DNA from 4 places in the Ectobacillus sp. OTK genome. Region 2 is predicted to be linked to each of the others. Evidence: riboswitches for the same ligand, from Rfam matches in the RefSeq annotation. Region 2 holds a riboswitch; each other region holds the start of a gene.
What was found. A riboswitch is a leader RNA that binds a small molecule or an ion and turns the genes downstream of it on or off. The one in region 2 is predicted to bind S-adenosylmethionine.
Positions count from the first base shown of each region.

Region 1: linked by a shared signal. The riboswitch ahead of AC6HZ4_RS20950 (bifunctional homocysteine S-methyltransferase/methylenetetrahydrofolate reductase) and the one ahead of metK (methionine adenosyltransferase) in region 2 are both predicted to bind S-adenosylmethionine.
Region 3: linked by a shared signal. The riboswitch ahead of AC6HZ4_RS18535 (peptide-methionine (S)-S-oxide reductase) and the one ahead of metK (methionine adenosyltransferase) in region 2 are both predicted to bind S-adenosylmethionine.
Region 4: linked by a shared signal. The riboswitch ahead of AC6HZ4_RS26690 (PLP-dependent transferase) and the one ahead of metK (methionine adenosyltransferase) in region 2 are both predicted to bind S-adenosylmethionine.

Region 1 covers NZ_AP048547.1:4,222,637-4,224,838, reverse strand. Annotated here, with positions in the region: gene AC6HZ4_RS20955 (methionine biosynthesis PLP-dependent protein) at 1-302, opposite strand, end outside; SAM riboswitch class I at 377-489, opposite strand; SAM riboswitch class I at 706-818, shown strand; gene AC6HZ4_RS20950 (bifunctional homocysteine S-methyltransferase/methylenetetrahydrofolate reductase) at 1,115-2,202, shown strand, end outside.
Region 2 covers NZ_AP048547.1:4,816,682-4,818,883, reverse strand. Annotated here, with positions in the region: gene pckA (phosphoenolpyruvate carboxykinase (ATP)) at 1-600, opposite strand, end outside; SAM riboswitch class I at 907-1,016, shown strand; gene metK (methionine adenosyltransferase) at 1,160-2,202, shown strand, end outside.
Region 3 covers NZ_AP048547.1:3,750,135-3,752,336, reverse strand. Annotated here, with positions in the region: gene AC6HZ4_RS18545 (NmrA family NAD(P)-binding protein) at 1-72, shown strand, start outside; gene AC6HZ4_RS18540 (hypothetical protein) at 326-460, shown strand; SAM riboswitch class I at 696-812, shown strand; gene AC6HZ4_RS18535 (peptide-methionine (S)-S-oxide reductase) at 901-1,278, shown strand; gene pdxR (MocR-like pyridoxine biosynthesis transcription factor PdxR) at 1,614-2,202, opposite strand, start outside.
Region 4 covers NZ_AP048547.1:5,395,656-5,397,857, forward strand. Annotated here, with positions in the region: gene metA (homoserine O-acetyltransferase MetA) at 58-963, opposite strand; partial or broken gene AC6HZ4_RS26690 (PLP-dependent transferase) at 944-1,117, opposite strand; SAM riboswitch class I at 1,254-1,359, opposite strand; gene selA (L-seryl-tRNA(Sec) selenium transferase) at 1,426-2,202, opposite strand, start outside.

The DNA.
Region 1 (2,202 bases), 590 kb from region 2:
CCACCGTATAAATCTTTAGATACAATCATTTCGTCTCCTGTTTTAAACAGAGAGAGAACAACAAGAATGGCAGCCATACCAGAGCTGCATGCAAAGCCTTGATCGCCGCCTTCTAGATCAGCAATAGCGTGCTCCAAAATTTTTCTTGTCGGGTTTCCTGTGCGAATATAATCAAAGCCAGTAGATTGTCCAATTCCTTCATGACGATAAGCAGTAGAAAAATAAACAGGTGGATTAACTGCTCCTGTAGCCGTTTCGCTGCGGTTTCCAATTTGAGCTAGTTTCGTTTCTTGTGAATACATGATAGAGTCCTCCTTAAATAAACAAATAAAGCCTTCTTTTTGTGAAAGAAGGCTTTGTGCGCGGCGCGAATACCTTCTTATCTCTCAAATTCTGTTAGAATTTGCTGGAGTTAGCACCTTTTTAACTATGTGTTAATGGTTGCTGAGGCGTCATCAGGCCAGATCCCTCGACCTCTCTGGATAAGAGAAAAATTATAAAATTGTAAATCCTCTATATAATTTATACTAAATGCACTATAAAAATCAATTCCCTTTTTATAATCTTCCGTAAATTCTTTGATTTCAAAAAATGCCATTGACTTAACTGAGGTACACATGCTAAATTAAGTGAAAATTGGGATTTGCTATATGAATACGATAATGCCGATTCTATGTTATCATAACCTTAGATGAAAATATAATGCTCTTATCGAGAGAGGCAGAGGGAAAGGCCCGATGAAGCCCGGCAACCTTCAAGTTTGTATGCTTGAAACGGTGCTAACACCTGCAGAACGAATCTGTTCTGGATGATAAGAGGGACATGAAACCCCCTCTTTCTGTGTGAAGAGGGGGTTTTTTAATAAGAATTAGGCGGTGTCTGCACAGCTAGCCCTTAGAAGAGGAAACCTGCCTGCCGTAAAGGCCAAAAGCGCCTTTCACGGTAAAGAACACACGGAACGCTTCTGTGAATCGGCTTCGCCCGAACTACGGCGTTTTGTGCGTGGGTTGTTTGCCTGTCCTAGCTAAGCAGGGCGCTTGCGCTTTTCGTAGTAGCATTTTCCTTCCGGGAACGGAATTGCACATATATTGACTAGAGAAAGAAGGGGAAGAGATTGAGGCTATTAGATAGATTAAAGGGAGGCATCGTGCTCGGGGACGGTGCGATGGGAACACTTTTATATTCACATGGCTTGCAAAGCTGCTTTGAGGAGTTAAACGTAACGGATCCGGAGCGAATTATTGATATTCATCGGCAATATGTAGAAGCTGGCGCGGATGTCATTCAAACGAATACGTACGGAGCAAACGAAGGAAAGCTTCGCATGCACGGCTTAGGGGACCAAGTCTCCCGCATTAACCGTGCAGCTGTACAAAATGCGAAGCAAGCGGCTAATAAAGACACATTGATTATTGGTACAATCGGCGGTATGAAGCATATCGGCGGTGTTACAATTAATGAGGTAGAACGTGAGTTTATGCTGATGGAGCAGGCAAATGCCTTGCTTGGAGAAGGGATAGACGGCCTTTTGCTTGAAACGTTTTACGATGAAACAGAGCTGCTGCACGCGCTCCGTATTTTACGAAAAGAAACGAATGTACCGATTGTTGCGCAGCTTGCTTTGCACGAAGCAGGACTTACGCAAAGCGGAACATATGCAGAAACGATTTTAGCGGAGCTTCTTGAGCAAGGAGCGGATGTTGTGGGTCTCAATTGTCGTCTTGGTCCTCTTCATATGATTGAATCATTGCAATTGGTATCCATTCCAGAAAAAGGGTATTTATCTGCATATCCAAATGCAGGCTTGCCGAAATATGCAGATGGTCGTTACACTTACGAAGGAACTGTAAAATACTTTGAGGATACAGCGGAGCAGTTTGTAAAGCAGGGAGTACGTCTTTTAGGAGGCTGCTGCGGTACGACACCTGAACATATAAGAGCGATGAAACGAGTGCTTGCAGGTGCTGCACCGGTTCTTGAGAAAGAGCGTCACGTTCGTCCGGCTCCTGTTGTTGTAAAAGAGGCGCCTTCGATTCAGAAGGCTACGCTGGCAGAAAAGGCAAAAAAGGATACAACGATTATCGTTGAGCTGGATCCGCCAAAAACACTGAATACGCAGCTTTTCTTTGAAGGGGCAAAGGCGTTAAAACGCGCAGGAGCTGATGCGGTTACGCTTGCTGACAATTCACTGGCTAGTCCTCG
Region 2 (2,202 bases):
AATGGATTTCTTCATTTCTCCCGCGTACTCTGTACCTCCAATCAGCACAATACGCTTTTCAAAGGAGGTGATAATGAAAGCCTCGGATTTTGTTCCATCAAGTACTGGATCTGCCTTGAACGTTGGAGCAGATATGATGGTAAATTGCGCCTCATGGTTTGCAAGCTCTTGTTCCGTTGGACGGATGAATAGCTGATGTGCAAATAAGTTGTGCCACGCAAATTCATTTACAACCTGAATCGGAAGGCGGGAGTTACGGTCTGCACCTGCAAAGCCCTTGAATACGAAAAGCTCCTCTTTTTCTTTTAAATATTCCAGCACTCTTGTGTATAAGTGATGAAAGGTTTCTTCAGAAATTGCTTGGTTCACTACGCCCCAATCAATTTTATCTTTGACGGATGCTTCGTGAACGATAAATTTATCTCTCGGAGAACGTCCTGTATATTTCCCAGTTGAAACAGAAACAGCACCTGTAGAAGTTAGATTTCCCTCTTCTCTCATCAAAACCTTTTCTACTAATTGCGGTACGCTTAATTGCACATGTGCATTGCTTCCATTCAATAGTTCATGTAACTCGATTTGGACATTCACAGTACTCATCATCAAAACCATCCTTTGTTTAAATTATAGAGAAATATCTCACATCATCTACAAAAAGTATAACACATTAAAATAAATAATGTATACTATTTATTGATAATTGTTTGTACATTTGCACCTTTTTGAATGTTTTTCCTTCGACAAAAATTAATAAAGGATATTTTGCAGAGAATTGATGTGAACCATTGGACTTGTTTTGCCTGCATTTATCATCACATAAATAGATAGGATTTTTTTGCTAAAATGTGCAGATAATGAATTGACAAAGTTATGTTATTTCTATACTATATCCTTTAGACGGATACTCTCTTATCCCGAGCTGGCGGAGGGACAGGCCCTATGAAGCCCAGCAACCTCACCGAATAGGTAAAGGTGCTCAACCTGATGCAAGGCATGAATGTCTTGAACGATAAGAGTGAAAGGCAAAGAAATGACACATTCAACCTTTCCTCGAATGGGAAGGTTTTTTATTTTGCTTTCTTGGGAATTTTAAGAATGTCGTATGACAATTTAATTTAGGGATGAGTTCCGTACGCAATAGATTAAGGGAGGTTTACCAATGACAAACAAGCGTCGTCTTTTCACGTCTGAGTCCGTAACTGAGGGACATCCGGACAAAATTTGTGACCAAATTTCAGATTCTATTTTGGATGCGATTTTAACAAACGATCCCAATGCACGTGTAGCTTGTGAAACAACGGTAACAACGGGTTTAGTGCTAGTAGCAGGGGAAATTACAACTTCTACATATGTAGACATTCCGAAAATTGTTCGTGAAACAGTTCGTGAAATCGGCTATACTCGCGCGAAATATGGTTTTGATGCTGAGACATGTGCAGTATTAACTTCCATTGACGAGCAGTCTGCTGACATCGCAATGGGTGTAGATAAAGCACTAGAAGCACGCGAAGGCTCTATGTCTGATGAAGAAATTGAAGCAATCGGCGCGGGCGACCAAGGTTTAATGTTCGGCTTTGCATGTAACGAAACGAAAGAGCTTATGCCTCTTCCAATCTCTCTTGCACACAAGCTATCCCGCCGTTTAACGGAAGTGCGCAAGGATGATACATTACCGTACCTTCGTCCGGACGGTAAAACGCAAGTAACGGTTGAGTACGATGAAAATGGCAAGCCAGTTCGTGTTGACACAATCGTTATCTCCACGCAGCACCATCCAGAAGCAACGCACGAGCAAATCGAGCGTAACCTTAAAGAATATGTAATTAAGCCAGTTGTTCCGGCCGAGCTTGTTGACGAAAATACAAAATACTTTATCAATCCAACAGGCCGCTTCGTAATTGGCGGACCACAAGGCGATGCTGGTTTGACAGGACGTAAAATCATCGTTGATACGTATGGCGGATATGCCCGCCACGGCGGTGGTGCGTTCTCCGGTAAAGATCCTACAAAGGTAGACCGTTCTGCAGCATATGCAGCTCGTTATGTTGCGAAAAATATCGTAGCAGCAGGGCTTGCAGAAAAAGCGGAAGTGCAGCTTGCATACGCAATCGGCGTAGCGCAGCCAGTATCTATTTCCGTTGATACATTTGGAACAGGCAAAGTAACTGAAGATGTATTAGTTGATTTAATTCGCAAAAACTT
Region 3 (2,202 bases), 1.1 Mb from region 2:
AAATTACTCCAACGTCCTGCAACGCCAATTAACGAAGCATTGGATAAATTAATTCTGTCTCTAAATAAATAATTATTCTTATTGTACCATGTAAGAACGTGATTTTCTTACATTTTCTGTGGTGAAGCCAGCGATCAGGCTGACAGAATTAATGAATATTTTTTGGGTCAAATGAGCCCTATCTAACATTAAAGATGCCTTATATATGCAGAGGAATTACAAAAGAAGCGCTGATGGTGACGTATGCCTTTATAAGAAGTATCTAGAAAAAAATCTTATTTAAAAATAAGGTGGAGGGACAAACTAGTTTTGAAAGGGGGAAGTTATGGAAAAGAATAAAAAAGTACCGATGAATTTAAGCTATGAATCAGATGGAAGAATAGGCAAAAAAAACAATAAGATAAAGGCTAACAAAAAAGATCAGGCGGAATTCTTTAATACCACACAAAACAGTGAATAAAAAATAAAAACCTGCTTACAATTCAACGCAAGCAGGTTTTTAATATAAATGTGAAATTATTTGTAGGTATTTAAATATGTTTGCAAAAGTACCGTTGTTTTTAATGACATAGAGAAAAATAAAGGGATGTATGTAAATCCAATCTTTTATTTTTAAAAAATATTACTTGAATTTTAGATAAATAGATGATATTGTTAACAACAAGTTAAAAAATAAAAAATAAATAGCGATAAACTTCTTATCCAGAGTGGTAGAGGGACAGGCCCTATGAAACCCGGCAACCATCAAGTCAAAATATTACTTGAACGGTGCTAATTCCTGCAAAGGTTTAATAACCTTTGAAAGATGAGAGGAATGTATTTAATCATACAACCTCTCTTTAGATTGAAGAGAGGTTTTTTGATGGAAAGAAGGCTTATCGCTCAAAGGAGCGAATTTCAATGGAAAGAGCAGTATTTGGTGCAAGCGAATTTTTTAGTCAACAAGCTTTTATTACAAGTTTTCGTGGTATTGAATATGTTCAAAGAGGACATCTAAAAGGGAAAAATGTAGAAATAGTAGAAATATGGTTTAATCCCTGGAAAGTATCTTATAATGAATTATTAGAATTGTTTTTTGACTTACATGATGCAACATCCAGAGAAGGTAAGCAATTTAAAAATCAATCATTCATTTTCTTTTCTGATATGAATCAATTAACAGCAGCTAAACAAAAGAAAAATGAGCTGAAACATATATTTAAAGGTGAAATTATTACGGAAATTACTCCAGTATGGGAACATATAAATAGCCTAGAAGAGATAAAATTAATATCTTAATAAAACTTCGCATTAGGACCACAATGTGTAATAAGTAACTTTTTTTCTTCAGCAACCCGGTGCTTTCCTTTAGCAGGGGAAGTACCTTATTTATGTTTTAGGCATATACAAGATTGACTCTACAGAGTTAAATGGAATATGTATGTAAAATATTGTGGAGATTGTGAAGGAATGTACTTAAACAAACGGGTGCAATAGTTTAAAAATGGGGTTGCGGCGGCAACCCTTTTCTTTATTTCACGAACGCGCAGGTTAGTAGAATAAGAACCTGTGTTTTAAAAGTTCATGATTTGCCCCGCAATTATTAGACATAAGCTACAATTAAGGGGTGTTTTTTATAACCAAGCCTTTTTTAGGAGCTCCACGCCAAGCTTGATTTCATCACAAGAAAGATTACTAAAACCAAGTTTAATAATCGGTTTATCGGTATTATTTTTAATGAAGTAGAGTGAGGTAGGATAAACTTTAACACCATGAAAGGAAGCTTGTTGAATTAGCCATTCTTCTGAACGTTTCAGATGTACTTTGATTAATAAATACAAACCAGACTGCTCACCAATAATGAATATATTTTGATCGAATTGCTTTTTTAATACTGATACCAAGTGCTGCATTTTTCGTTTATAAACAAGACGCATACGTTTAATATGGCGATTCCATTCTCCCTCTTCCATAAATTTAGCCATTGTGAGTTGGCTAAGAAGTGAAGTGGTACTCTCGAAATGAAGAAATTGATTTTTATAACGGTTTAAAAGTGGCTCTGGCAACACCATATAACTTAAACGAATTCCTGGAAGAAAGGACTTTGAGAAATTCCCTAGATAAATGACTCTTGCAGAATCAATGGAAGCGAGAGCTGGAAATGGTTGTTGTGTATAGCGAAATTCACTATCATAATCGTCTTCGATAATATAGCCTTGCATC
Region 4 (2,202 bases), 580 kb from region 2:
ATTGTCAACATTCTGAATACTATTTATGAGTTTAACGTAAAGAAAACGTTACCACCTTCATAAAATGAATGGAGTCTCCTGATATACGTAATAATTGAGCCAGTTGGAAAATAATAAATTCCCATGGCTTCTCCACTTCACAATCGGTTTTTTAGATGGATCATTGTCCCGGTAATAATTTTTTGGAACCTCAATTTCTAACCCTCTGCTTATATCACGATCATACTCTTTCTTTAACGTATCTCGCCCATATTCACTATGACCAAACACAAAAATGTTCTTCCCTTTCGTATCAGCGGCAATATGAACGCCTGCTTCTTCAGATTCTGCCAAAATTTGCAGCTCTGGTACTTTGATAATGTCCTCTTTGCGCACCTCTGTATGCCGAGAATGAGGCGCCCAAAAGTATTCATCAAATCCGCGCATAAGCTGCACGTGCTGCACCTTTACCTCATGCTCAAAAACACCGAATATTTTCTTCTCAAGCGGGTATTTCGGAATGCCATAGTGATAATAAATACCGGCTTGTGCACCCCAACAAATGTGAAGAGTGGATGTTACATGGGTTTGTGTATAATCCATAATACGTTTTAACTCTTCCCAATAATTCACATCTTCAAACTCCATCGTCTCTACCGGAGCTCCGGTAATTACGAATCCATCAAATTTCTCTCCTTCTACCTCGCTGAATGTTCTATAAAAGCTCGTTAAATGCTCCTGTGACACATTTTTTGACGTATGTGATTCCATATGAAGAAGATGAACGTCAACCTGCAGCGGCGTGTTGCCAAGAAGACGCAGCAGCTGTGCCTCTGTTTCCTGCTTCGTTGGCATAAGATTCAAAATGGCAATTTTGAGCGCACGGATATCCTGATGCTCCGCACGTTCCTTCGTCATAACAAAAATATTTTCCTTCTGTAGGACTTTGCCAGCCGGCAAGTCTTTATCCACGATGATAGGCATACTCTTTTCCTCCGGATAATGCTTGATGTAAATCTGCAATAAAATCTTCCACCTCTTCAATACCGACGGACAAACGAATTAAGTCAGGTGCGACTCCAGCAAGAACCTGCTGTTCCTCCGTCATTTGGCGAGGTGTTATACTCGCCGGGCGAATCGATCCTCGCTTCCATGCCTCCCCCATTCCCGTCCCCTTCTTTCCTCGATATATACTTTCTTAAGATATAAAAAAACTGCTCCTTTTCCCGCAGGTAAAAGAAGCAGTTATGTCCAAAATCATCCGGCTCATACCTCTCTTATCTTTCAGGAAATATACCTGCAGGATTTGGCACAATTCCGTTTTACGGCTGTTGCCAAGGCTTCATAGGGCCTGTTCCCTCTGCCTATTCTTGATAAGTCGTATGTCATTCATTAGTGCTGATTGTATCGAAATTAAGCGGCACTGTCAACCTGTTTTTTGAATGTTTATACTATTTGTTCAAAGGATGCGATAAGCAGCTCCATTTCGTTCTCCTTTACAGTCCGAAAGTCTAACAATAGCTTGCCATGCTGGATCCGACCGATAACCGGAACTTTGGAACTTCGCAATTCCTCCGCAAGCTGGGCAGCTTCCTTAAGAAAATGCTCAACTGCGACAACATACGTCGGCAGCTCTACATCGGGCATCGTACCGCCGCCGATCATTGATGTACTTTTTTCCAGATTGCATCGGTATTGCTCCAATTCAGCCATTCGTTCGATAAACCGCTGCGCTCTCTCCTGAATTGGCTCCGTGCCTTCTAAAATATCATGGACAGCCGGAATGCTCCTCACAGCCGCTTCTCCCTTTACATACGAAGAAAGTGTTGCCTCTAGTGCAGCCAATGTCATTTTATCGACGCGAAGCACACGCGCTAATTGATGGGATTTGAGCTTGGCAATCAGCTCTCGTTTACCAGCGATAATCCCTGCCTGCGGACCGCCGAGCAGCTTGTCGCCGCTAAACGAGACGAGGTCAGCTCCCGCTGCAATTACCTCGCGTACAACTGGCTCGTCTCCAATTCCAAAGTGCCGGTAACCAAGAATATCGCCGCTCCCAAGGTCCTCATAATATAAAACATGCTCATGCCGGCGCCGCAATGCAATGAGCTCCTCTGTAGAAACACTTTTTGTAAATCCAACAATTTTAAAATTGCTCGTATGCACCTTCATAAGCATCGCAGTTTCCTCGCGAATCGCCTTCTCATAATCATACAAATGCGT